Regions from separate parts of the Sporosarcina sp. FSL K6-1540 genome, predicted to be linked through region 1. Evidence: riboswitches for the same ligand, from Rfam matches in the RefSeq annotation. Region 1 holds a riboswitch; the other holds the start of a gene.
The links. Region 1 has a riboswitch for cyclic di-GMP ahead of MKY15_RS19300 (response regulator). Riboswitches for the same ligand answer to the same signal wherever they lie in the genome.

Region 2: linked by a shared signal. The riboswitch ahead of MKY15_RS04285 (ATP-binding protein) and the one ahead of MKY15_RS19300 (response regulator) in region 1 are both predicted to bind cyclic di-GMP.

Annotation. Positions count from the first base shown of each region.
Region 1 is NZ_CP152018.1:4,099,152-4,105,496, reverse strand. It holds gene MKY15_RS19330 (FMN-dependent NADH-azoreductase) at 1-496, opposite strand, end outside; gene MKY15_RS19325 (carboxymuconolactone decarboxylase family protein) at 661-1,104, opposite strand; gene MKY15_RS19320 (Rrf2 family transcriptional regulator) at 1,316-1,819, shown strand; gene MKY15_RS19315 (hypothetical protein) at 2,371-2,643, shown strand; gene MKY15_RS19310 (hypothetical protein) at 2,636-2,842, shown strand; gene MKY15_RS19305 (collagen-like protein) at 3,012-3,491, opposite strand; gene MKY15_RS19300 (response regulator) at 4,405-4,722, opposite strand; cyclic di-GMP riboswitch class I at 4,804-4,889, opposite strand; gene MKY15_RS19295 (hypothetical protein) at 5,103-5,501, opposite strand; gene MKY15_RS19290 (hypothetical protein) at 5,798-6,028, shown strand.
Region 2 is NZ_CP152018.1:958,875-965,219, forward strand. It holds gene MKY15_RS04265 (hypothetical protein) at 1-637, opposite strand, end outside; gene MKY15_RS04270 (signal peptidase I) at 671-1,282, opposite strand; gene MKY15_RS04275 (hypothetical protein) at 1,230-1,901, opposite strand; gene MKY15_RS04280 (CalY family protein) at 2,219-2,833, opposite strand; cyclic di-GMP riboswitch class II at 3,432-3,513, shown strand; gene MKY15_RS04285 (ATP-binding protein) at 3,566-4,774, shown strand; gene MKY15_RS04290 (response regulator transcription factor) at 4,774-5,418, shown strand; gene MKY15_RS04295 (hypothetical protein) at 5,475-5,603, shown strand; gene MKY15_RS04300 (SpaA isopeptide-forming pilin-related protein) at 5,893-6,345, opposite strand, start outside.

The sequences.
Region 1 (6,345 bases):
AGTATCGGTGGCTGAATTCGAACCCTGCCACTGGTCCCTCGGAGAGCACGCTGCCGGAAGCTTGAATATGAAGCAGTTTTTTGTCAGATGCTAAGCCAATAAAGCCTTCTGGCGTATAATTAACTGTTTTTCCTGGTACACATATGGCGTCAATATAAGTTTTCAATACAGGTGGGAATAAGAAATTCCAAACTGGATTGACGACGACGATTTTATCTGCAGCGAGAAATTGATCAACCAGTTCACCCAAACGAACTATTTTAGCCTGAGAACCCGCGCTCAATTGATCAAAAGAACTGCCGCTTCTCAATTGGCCCCAACCACTTAACACTTCGGTGTCTAGTTGCGGGATATCTATTTTATATAGATCTAGATGAATAACTTCATCGTTTGGGTTTGCTCCATGGTAAGCTTGGATAAACTCGTGACCTACAGACAAACTATTGGATTCACTCTTATCTAGTGGGTGTGCGGTTACGTATAAGACGGTTGACATGATTGATTTCTCCTCGAGGTTAACTAGGACCTGAATTTAATTGATTAGCGATGCTCATTAAGGTAAGCCATGAAGACCGGCCTCGGTCTTCAATGGACATACAATTGTAAGAGCTATCCTAAAGTTATTCTTATTAAATTTCACTATTCTCAGTAAGCTTCTCTTTACTCCTTTTCAGGGAACATCCCCGTGGAGATGGCGATTCGATTCCATGCATTAATGGTATTAATCGCCATAATGATTGCCACATATTCTGCCTCATCCACATGTGCCCGAACTCTTTCATACAAATCCTGCGACACACCTTGCTCTGAAATACGGGTTACAGCTTCCGTAAGCTCAAGCACCACTCTTTCTTTGTCGGAATAAAAGGGTACTTCACGCCACGCGTTAAGTAAATAAATCCGCTGCTCCGTCTCGCCCATTTTCCTTGAATCCCGTGTATGCATGTCCATACAATAAGCGCACCCGTTAATTTGTGATGCTCTGATCTTAATGAATTCATATAGCTTAGCATCCAATCCACTTGTCTTAATAAACCCTTCCAGTTTCATCATTGCCTGCAAAGCACCTGGGCTTGCACTGATATGATTTAATCTAACCTTCATAGTAATCTCCTCCGTGAATCTAAATTTGTCCTTGCCTCTACAACCTATCGTCGATAACATCAATCGACGATAGGTTATGACCACAATATAACTCTTTAGTTTATGGCTGTCAACAAAAAAAAATAGCTGAAAATTTCCATATTTGACAAGGGTTTTAAATCCACCTAAGATGGTTAGTAGCAATCTTTATATGTAGAAAGCAGGTGTTTGCATGCAGTATAGTATTGGTGTTGAATATGGATTGCATTGCTTGGTATATTTAATTGATATTCCTCCTAATGACACAATTGGGATTAAAGAACTTTCCGCTTTTCAAGGCGTTTCAGAGACCTATCTTTCGAAGATTTTTAGTAAATTAACAAAAGCGGGTATCGTAAGTTCTGTTCCAGGTGTAAAAGGAGGCTATAAACTGGCCAAGTCTCCTGCGGAAATTTCTTTTTGGGATGTAATTGAAGCTGTTGAAGGTGCTTCCCCCATTTTTCAATGTAAAAATATTAAAAATAATAGCTACCTATGCCGGGATGAAGACTATGCAGCATGCGCTCTAGCTTCTCCCTGTGTGATTAACTTAGTTATGCTCGAAGCAGAAGATAGTATGCGCAATATTCTTCGTAACAAGTCACTTACTTGGTTGAATGAAGAGCTTGATCGCGTATTAACCCCACAATCGCGCAAAGATACTCGTGAATATTTTGCTAATAGCAACAATGTTTAATGGTGAATTTAAATGGGGAAGTTTCTGGTTCACTTATTATGGGGAAGTCGGGAGCAAATTCAATGTGAAATCGTTTGGATACAACACGCTGAATGGGTAGGATTGAAAAACTATCTTCATCCTGAATTATTCATACTTGACCAATCAAACAACCGGTTAATCCAAATCCATTGTTTTCGAACCCCTTTAAAGTCTTTACTGTTTTTCTTCTTTCAAAAATTTCAGTTTCCATTTAGCGGCTTGTAAAAAAGGGATTTTGAACAGACTTATCCCAAGATGCCCTAAATCTTTTTTAGTATATTTAATAGATGTTTAAGTTTCTAATTAAATAATTTTTATGTAAACTCAGGCTTTAATAAAAAGAATCTATTTTGATTAAATTTTTCAATATGGATTCTTTTAAATTACAGAAAAATGCAGGTTTACATGACGCTGTTGACCGAAATTTACTTCTAAGTGACACAAAATCCAAGATTTAGAAGACAAATAGTAAACAATTACTTGACAACAGAAACGATGAATGATTTATTGATCTAACTGGAACTGAAAAGTTGTGGGGTGATCCAGAACAAACAGTCAAGGATATACAAGCGGAAATACTGGAAACTTTAAATTTTCCGTCCACGACTGGCATGGAAATAGAAGTTGCGCAAAAAAGGGAATGCAAAGTACACGTAAAGTTGTGGGATAAAGGGAAAGTCATTTTTTACATGGTTGTCATAAAAGAAATAAATGTTGAGGCGATGTGGATTACGGTCGATAGTCCATTCGGTAGGGACCGTATGCCGGTGGAGGACATAATCGGAGTGGAATGTGTTGAATAATAAACAGGGTAAAGGCGACCTCTCGACGAAAGAAGGTCGCCTTTTCAATCTGGTATCTGGGATAATACCGGATAGGAATTTATTGAATATTGCATTCATTTGTAATGCAGCGAACATGTTGAAGTTTGTCGGTGCGCAAATTAGAATCGTTTGTTTGTTTAAGGAGGCATCGACTTGTTTAATTGAACCGGTAAATTAAAACGACCAATCCGAATAGGGAAAGGTCGATTTGTTTTTGAGTTTCTTCTATGGATAGTAATTACTTCCGACTTTTCACCTCTATTTTTAGAAGTTTTGCATCAGGTGATTGTTGAAGCCTGTATTAAAATCCAGTGAAACCAAGATGTTTTATACCGAATAATTTCTACCTAAGCATTGGGATTCAACATCTTAATGACAATAGAAGCATTTACATTAGCTTGTGTACCACCTATCACAGACGCAAGACCAACTGCTGCAGCAGAAGAATGATTTCGAAGGGTAAGAACATCGTTGGCTACTATGGCAATAATAGCCTGCCCGTTGTTTTGCTGAGTGCCAGCACCTGAACCATAGACTGTTCCGGGAACCAGCGATCCATTTAAAAACAGTGCAAATTGGTTAGGTTCCGTACCTGATACAGAGAAAGTAACCTCGTAGTCTCCCGGAACGTTAATCATAATTTGAGAGGTTCCAAGGGTATGCACAATTCCAGGTGTCATTAATCCATTTGAATCAAACAAAACATCAGCTTCTATAGGTACCGTTTGAGGAGTTAGATTGTAAATATACCCGTATTCGCATAACCCGCATGTGGCTCCGATAGTACTAGTGGAGCCAGCCTGCCCGATAGCCCTAATTGGCCCCATGAACACTCTTGGTACTCTACATATATTTTTGCAAGAACATGGACTGATGTGACATTTACTACATTTACGATTAGAGAAGTGGTTATTAAAATTCATTCTTTCACCTCCATCTGTAGTATCCTATTCTTGCAAAAGAGGAAATGAAGGGCAAACACCTTGTTGATTACTAAAAAAGAAATAGACAAGAGATTGATCCTGGTGAAACTGAAGAAATGTGTGATAAAGTCAACCACTTGTTTGAAAAGCTGGGAAATGAAAAGTGAGTAAAAAAACAGCCACCAACTCGATTGAGAAGGTGGCTGTTATTATGTTATAAGTCGTGCGCCTGTCCGCATTTAATGTGTCCCCCTGAATGTCCCCCAACCACACGAATTCAAAAGATTTCCTACGACTTTACTTTAACGGCGTGGCATAGTCGATTAGTACCTGGATGCTGAAACTATCATATTATCACACCTGCAGAACGTACGTACGAAACGGCTGATTAGTCTAGCACGAAATAATTCATAGTAGCAACAATGCTTATGCCTCAAGGCTTATGAGGGGTTTAAATGAAAACAATCTCCAAATATTCCACCAATTTGAAAAGTGAATGTGTCACTGTAGGCTTTCGCTAATTTGACTTCGAGGTTTTTAAATGAGTGGCCATCCCGTTACAAGGTTGTGGTGTACGAGCCATTGTTGCAGCGGGAGTTGTATGAGAAAAGGCAAGAGGCTTGGAAGTTATGGCGACAGTAATGACCTCGTTTGAAGGATGGACATTCATTATTTTGACTTTGTTAATCGCGTTAGGATTTTATTAAATTGGTTGGATGCATGGGCGGGGGAAGTGATGGAGTAAACACGAATTGTACATTTAAGATGAAAAAAAGACCGTAATTTCTTGGTCTTTTATGTTAGTGTACTATGTTTTTCAATAGATTTTATTTAATTGGGTAATAAGTCCATCAAAAAAAGGCTTCACGATAAAATCTGCGGCTCCATTTTCTAAAGCCTCAATTATTAAATCTTGAGTCCCTAAGGCTGAGCACATAACAACACGAGCATTGGGGTTTATTTTCTTAATTTCTTTTAGCGTAGCGATACCGTTCATATTTGGTAAAGTGATATCCAATAAAACGATATGCGGGAAGTGTGATTTATAAAGAGGCACAGCATCTTCTCCACTCCCAGCTTCAGCTACGACATAATAACCGTTACTTACGATAATCTTTCTTAATAGATTTCTCATGAATTTTGAATCATCTACGAGCATTACTGATTTATTGAAAATGATCCTCATCCTTTTTAACAAGTGATAGAAAGCAATACACTTGGTAACCGGCTACCATTACAAATAGTTGTATTAGGCCCTTGGCTTTGCGTCCTTACCTTTCGATAAGTTTGCCTATATACAAACTAACATACTTTGATAGAACAATCTTATGAAAGAGTCTAATACAAAGGAGTAGTAGGCAAATAGGTGGGTTATTAACATGTGCTGTCCGAAAAGAAAAGACCACTGATTAAAAATAATCAGCAGTCTTTATCACAGTCATCTTGAGATTTATGCCCGGAAATTTCGAACAACCATTGTTAATCCACGTTTTTCAAAATTATTGTCGCTTTCTCTTACCTATCAAAGCTACCTAAAATCATAAAATCTACAAGAATTCCACTCACTGGATTTTCTGAACCTAATACATTAATTCCTAGTACTACTATACTACTATTATTTGTGACATTAGCAGAGACGAATTTTGCAGCAACATTCTTTTCTCGCATTTGTACTCTCGGTCTTGCATTTATCGAAGGATTTGTAGAATATACGCTTGATACAGCATAGTCAATAGTTGTTAATAATGGAATACCATTAGATAATCCGTTTTCTGTGAAATAAAGTGTGGCTATACCATTTGCGTCAGATGTAGCTTGCCCATAAACAATCCGCTTTACTTTTTTTGGATTGGACTCTCCTGCCTTAAACACTTGAAGAGCTGTTGGTGCCATTAAAACAAACTCAACGCTCATAGCTATTCTCCCTCTGTAATACTTTGATATCTATTACAAACAACAACATTGATTAAATGTATGACTGGCTATACCTTAATATTCTTTATGCTTTTTATTAGCTTATTACATTCAATGTTCCTTGAGGATTCTTGCTTTTTTGCAAAGTGAAAATGCAGTGAAAGCCATCAAAATGTAGTACGCAGTTCGACCAAAATATGTAGCAGATGTGATGGAAACTTATTAAACTATTTTATTGCGAATGTAATAAAAACGAGCATTAAGGCTTGGTAGCGGTGAACGTGGAGGAAAACGACTTGAAGACAACTCCTTATAAAAAGGCAACAGAAATGTATATCGAAGTCATTGTAGCGGAAAGTGTGGATGAAATTCTAAACGAGGCCGAACCGAATCTACGGACTAAAGAATATGCATTTATGAAATTCATGAATGCGCCTAATACGCAGGATCACACAGATAGGGATTTATTACAGGAATTTGAAAGCACCACAAATGGCTTTTTGCAGGCTGACAGTTCGTTACTTTAACGCACAGTACGAGGAAATGGGAGACCCATTATATGCAGTAAATTAAGAAGAGGACTAGATATTATCATAACGAAATCAATTTCTTCCCCCAGGCACCTAAGCGATATAGAAGCAGAACCTGGAAAAAAACCACTGACTTTTAGTTTAAAGATAATGTGACTGTTTACAGTACGCCTATTAGCTTAAGCAGTAAAACTATTACAAGAATCGAAATAATAACACTTAGAATGTATCTCAAGGATATCCCTCCTTTAGAATGATTGTACCATGGTTACTGTAACTAAAAGTGTTTTTTTTAGGAGTTTATTTCAAATTTA
Region 2 (6,345 bases), 1.6 Mb from region 1:
TTCCTCCCTCCGCAGGGTTATCGCTTCCTCCCTCCGTAGGGTTATCGCTTCCTCCCTCCGTAGGGTTATCGCTTCCTCCCTCCGTAGGGTTATCGCTTCCTCCCTCCGCAGGGTTATCGCTTCCTCCGTCCCCTGGGTTATCGCCTCCTCCATTCCCCGGGTTATCTCTTCCTTCCGCCGTAAAAGTGAAAACAAATGCCGCCCCAAGGCCTTGAAAATCATTTCCAAGGTGCTCCGGAAAACGAATAGTGATGTCCAGATTCTCCCCGCTGCCGCGTGTAAGTTTTCTTGCGGGCAGAGATTTAAATGCAGCCAATTTGCCCTGATACAATTCCTTGTCGTCGGCTTTTATTTCCAGCAGTAGCTCGTTGAACAGCTTTTTTTCTCCACTGTTTTCTAACTGCATTTGGTAGGCAAATTCTTTGCTACCTAAGTTTTTGACTGTAATGGTCCGAGGTGCCCAGTCACCAGGCTTCATATTGCTGATTTCAAATAACGTATCTTTTGGTGAAATGCCGATGTCTATATCAGCATTGCCCGTGTTGTCTTCACCATCTGCTAATACGCTCGTCATAGGAAAGAAACAGATTCCGCTAATCAATAGAAGAACCGGAAAAAGTCGAAACAGTTTGCTCATGATAATGCCTCCTTACATATCTTAGCGATTGATTCAGGAAGAACTTTCTCCGCCATCTTCCCCCACTATATTCACCTTTTTTTTCGGAGCCAATTCGATTTCTCCAAGTGCTCTCCAAATCGTAAACCCCGAGTAGATAAGCAGCAGGAATCCGGGTATTAATAGCAAAAGCGCACCGTTCTTCGACTGGGTAAAGTTAATGAAGTACCCTACGTAAGGCACTGTAAAACCGGTGTACTCTGCTACCACATTGTCAGACAGAACTGGATTCATGTCCTCTGCATTGTTGTTGTCGCCTTTTGTCCGGTAAAGTACGGAGTCTCCACTTTTGACCACCTCAGTAATCCTGTGTGTGATCAAAATATTTTCTGCTTCCTGGAATGTGATGACGTCGCCTTTTTTAAAATTGGTTTTATCTTCAGCCGGTTTCACAGCAATGATCGAGCCTGTTAGGATTCCCGGCTCCATGGATCCCGACAGAACAGTTTTTAGTTGGTAACCGAAAAGTTGTGGCTCGCCGCCTGAGATTTTCGTGAAGACCACTACGGAAGCGACACTAATCAGCAGAACCATCAATATGCCTGAGACGATGCTACTTATCCTCTTCATTCGTTTCTTCTTTTTCATTAATTTCTTCTCTCTCATTTGTATCACCTTCTACTTTCTTTGTATTATTTTCTGGTTCTACGACAGCGTTCACTTCAGCTTCATTCTTTGTTTTAGAGCCGTCTTCTGGAGCCTTATTTTCTACAGAATCCTTTTCATCCGGTTTCTTTTCAGTAGATTCATCAACAGATCCATCCTTGATGTCCGGCTGTTTTTGACCGTCATCTTCAGGCTTCTGCTGCTCGTTCTCTTTGTTAGCATCCGAATCTGCTTTATCATCTTCACCTTCTATGACCTTATCCTTTTCAATTTCTTCCTTTGATTCATCATCTATATTCTTGCAGTCGGCCTTTATTTTCTCGCTTGATACAGCATCCTGTTCGTTTTCTCCAACAGACTTACCATCTTCGCGCTTGCAATCGACATCGCTTGGTACAGCATCCTGCTCTTCTTTTTCCTTAGTCTTATCATCTTTGTCTAGGCAGTCGACTTCGGTTTCCTCACCCGATACCGTGTCCTTATCGTTTTCTTCCTTAGGCTTATTATCTATGTTCTCGCGGTCGATCTTGATTTCCTCGCCCGTTACAGCATCCTTTTCAATTTCCTCACCGCATTGATTCGTAAGTACAACCGGAACTTCCCATTCGGCAGTGATCATCTGGGAAACTTCCGACTGGCTACTGAGATATGCGGATGTGTCAGACGAAATATAACTAATGCTAAAGATGACTAAATAACATATGAGTGCCAATTTTAAAGTCAGAAATGGACCTTGATGCTTTTTCCTACGTTTGCGCCTTCGGCTGGTTTTCAACCTGATCCCGCCTTTCGATTTTTTACCACTGGATTTTTCTTACGTATATTCCTCAAAACATAAAATCGAGTTATATGTTGAGAAATATATATAAGGAAGAGCATTGGTTGATTGATGAAATAAAAGGAAGGAGGAGAAGTGCTCTCCTCCCGGGATATATGTTATTTCTTTTCCCCTTTTGTCTGCTGTGCATCAAATGTCCATTTAAGCTCTAAAGAATCACCTTGGAATTCGTTTTGATCTTTGTCGTTCTCGACAAATTCGAATTGTACGGACAGCGTGTCAGAATTGCCGGCTTTTAAACCGCCTTTTTCTTCAAGGTATGGGACAAAGACTTTATTTGCAACGGCATCTGGTGTCATACCCTGTAACTCAGCAAGAGTTGTTTGGTAAACCACGTTGTCCAGTCCAGTCCACGGTCCCGTGATTGATTTATCGTGGTTCCACATGAAGTTAACTCGGATATGACTTCCAAAGTTTTCTACATTATCACCATTTTTGTCTGTTACTGAATACTCTGTCTTAAGTAATACCTTGGATATGTCGAGTGTGCCGTCATTTTTCAATGTAAAATCACGATTCATCCAGTCACCAGGCTTAATGTTTTTTACATCGATAATTGTTTCAGGCTTTAGTGATAAATCCAGTGTACCGGCAGCGAATGTATTCGTGCTTGTTTCCACATCGTTGAAATAAGCATATGTTCCTCCACCGATCATACTTACAGCCAATGCCCCAGTTGCGATACCCATTGCTAGCTTCTGTTTAATACCCATTTTTAATTTCCTCCAATTAGTTTGTATTTTTTCGCTTTTATTGAATGCTTGTTCTTTGTTCTTCCCTGCGACTTGGAAGAAATTATTTTCTTCTTCGTTCTAAGGTATGAGTTCATTTTCACCTGATAAAGTAGCCTTGATTGCATGCACCATTTTCATAGTTTGGCAGCTGTTGTGATCCTTGACACCCCTTTAGTAGGTGTCATACTTTTTCATGGAAATCTCCTCCAATGCTTTTTTCGGCTCGTTACCATTTTTGTAACTACTTTTAGTATAGGAGTATTCCTAGCGGGCATCCTCACTCTAAAGAGTGATTTTCTGATATCGATTGTCTACTTCGATTTTCTACTTTAGTGTAGGGTCGGTGCACTTTTGTACCAGTTCACTTCTACTTCTGTTAATGAATAGCTCACTCGGAAGTAATAGCTCTATCTTATAGAAGTAACCTTTAATATTGATTTACTGATAGGTAACAAGTAACTGAAAAGTCTTAATTCGCTAAAATACAAGTTAATAACAAAAAAAAAGAACCTCTTCAACCGCAGGAGATGACGTCATATTCAATGTAATTTGGTTATACTGAACTATATAAAAGAATATAATTTACGGAAACTGTGAAATACATCCTCTATATGGGCACCTTGGATGTATGGAGTTATTGGTGCAACCGACCTAATTACACTTGGACATTATGTTCAAGTTGATTGGGTTTTTATTATGAAATGAGAGGGTGTGACAAAAATCAGAAAGATTCTAGCTGATATATTAGAAGGATACACTCAGAAAGCTTCTGCTTTGGATTTGGTACAAGCATGCGCTACTAATAAACCAATCGAAACGAATGATACCTATCTAGATACATTGAAGCACGGTATATCGCTGTACCACCTAATGGATAATTCAAGCCCTCAAATTATAATGAATGAAATAATGGCAGCTATCATCAAGCTTACACATAGTGGAGAAGCATTCTTTTGGTTGACCGACGTAAATCATCAAAATAGCTACCTAACATCTTCTACGAGTAATCCCCACATTGAAACTAGCCTAAGAAAACAATGGAATACTATACGCCTGGAGAAAGAACTGTTTGTCAGTAAGATTAACGAGGATTGGTACGGTATGAAAGTAATTAGAACCTCCACTACTACCGGTGTGATTGGAGTTAAGATTTCCGGTTCAAGTGAGTCTAGAGAAACATTGCTCTTTAATCGCCCATTTGAGTTTTTAGCCGAACTTAGTGAAATAATGCTCGAAAGAATTCATACAGATTCAATGAAGGAGCAAATGATTGTAATTAAGGAGCAGAATCGTATCTCCAATGAAATTCACGACAGTGTTTCACAAAGATTGGTCGGTATTGTATATTCTCTGCACAGTTTACAAACAAAAAGTAAAGGCATGACAAGTACTGAGTTGAATGATGAATATCAATTTCTTTCACAATCTGCCAACACTACACTAAAGGAACTACGGTTGGCTATTTACGGTCTCAACTCGACGAAGAATGGTGAAAAGCCTTTTCTAGTCCAGCTGAAGAATTATTTGGACGAGTATGCACGGTTAAGTGATATACGAATTGATTATCAGATAACGGGTGATGAAGCTTTACTATCAAGCGAACTAAAACAAGCAATCTATAGAATTATTTGTGAAGCTTGCGGAAATGCCGTTCGCCATGGCCAGTGCACGGCTATTGAACTCAGATTATCTATACTGGACGAGAAAACTGTATTGGAAATTCATGATAATGGAATCGGAATTAATTCGCACATTTCCGAAGGCCAGCAGGAAAAAGGAATCGGTCTTTTCAATATTAGACGTCTTGTAAGTACTTTTGCAGGATCGTTTTTGATAAATGGATTACACGGGATAGGGACAGAAATACAAATCGAAATTCCAACCGCAAAAATACTTGAGAAGGTCCAGGTGATTGGCTAATGCAAATTGTTATTGTCGATGATCATCCATTAGTAAGAAAAGGATTAACATCTATCCTTACTATAGATGGAGCAATTGAAATCCTAGGTGAAGCAGCAAATAGAAAGGACGCGCTAACTCTATTCCATGACACTATACCTGATTTGGCTATAGTGGATCTTCGCTTAGCTAATGAATCCGGTTTGGAATTAATTACAGAAGCGAAACAACAAGGAATAACCTGTAAATTTGTTGTGCTAACTTCATCGACGGAAGAGCACGACTTTAAACAGGCAAAAGAAATAGGAGTCGATGGCTATATATTAAAAGAGGCATTACCTGAAGAACTGATCCATGCCCTCGGAGTTATCGGCAGAGGTAGAAAGTATTATGATCCAGGGGTGTTTGATTTGGTGATAAAATCGAAGGAAAGCCCTTTTGAAAATGATAGGCATATCGAACAGCTAACACCGAAGGAAAAGGAGATCTTACTCGAACTCGGGATGGGCCATTCAAATAAACAAATTTCACAGGCTTTATATATTACAGAGTTTACTGTAAAAAAACATGTCAGTCAGGTATTAGCAAAGTTAAATCTTGCCGATCGAACAAACGCGGCATTGTATGCCAATGCTAAGGGCTTGGTGGCGTATAGTGTGAATTGAATGTATGTTTAGCGCTAAAAACTCCCACGATTAGTAACCTCGTGGGAGTTTTTCTGTTGGATAGAGTGGTGGAAAGATACGATCAGTTGAAATACTATATGCTCGGGTGGGCGACAGTTTATGATCGGGTGGCGGGATATATGATCGGCAGGCCGGCAGTTATGATTGGATGGCCGGATATATGATCGGCTGCGTGGCGGTTATGATTGGGTGACGGGTTATATGATCGGCAACCCCGCGATTATGATTGGGTCGCGGGATATATGATCGGCAACCCGGCGGTTATGATTGGGTGGCGGGATATATGATTGGTCGGCCGACGGATTCGAATGGGCATTCGCACTTCGGGTATTCTAAATGTTGTCATGCGGAATAATTCTCCTATATAAAGCTCTTTGTCCTTCTAAAATTCAACAAAAAAAACAAAACCAGTCCCTTTAAAGCGAACTGGTTTTGCATAGGGCTATCTTATTGTTAAATCTCACTTTGCGTTTTGCGAGATTTTTTTCGTCTAAAGAACATCCAAGCTCCAAGTAGAATTATTCCAAAACCGGTCGCCATTGAACCGATTGGGAATGCTTCACCCGTTTGAGGTAATTTTTTACTTGGAGTCACTAAATCGGGATTACTTAGGTTACTCGGATTACTTGGATTGTTTGGATTGCTCGGGTTACTTGGGTTACTTGGATTGCTTGGATTGCTTGGGTTACCCGGTACGCCCGGATTCTCTTGTTCAACCGGTTCGCTTGGTTCAACTGGATTGCCTGGTTCACTTGGTTTGCCCGGTTCACTTGGTTTGCCCGGTTCACTTGGTTTGCCTGGTTCACTTGGTTTGCCTGGTTCACTTGGTTTGCCTGGTTCACTTGGTTTGCCTGGTTCGCTCGGTTTGCCTGGTTCGCTCGGTTTGCCTGGGTCGCTCGGTTTGCC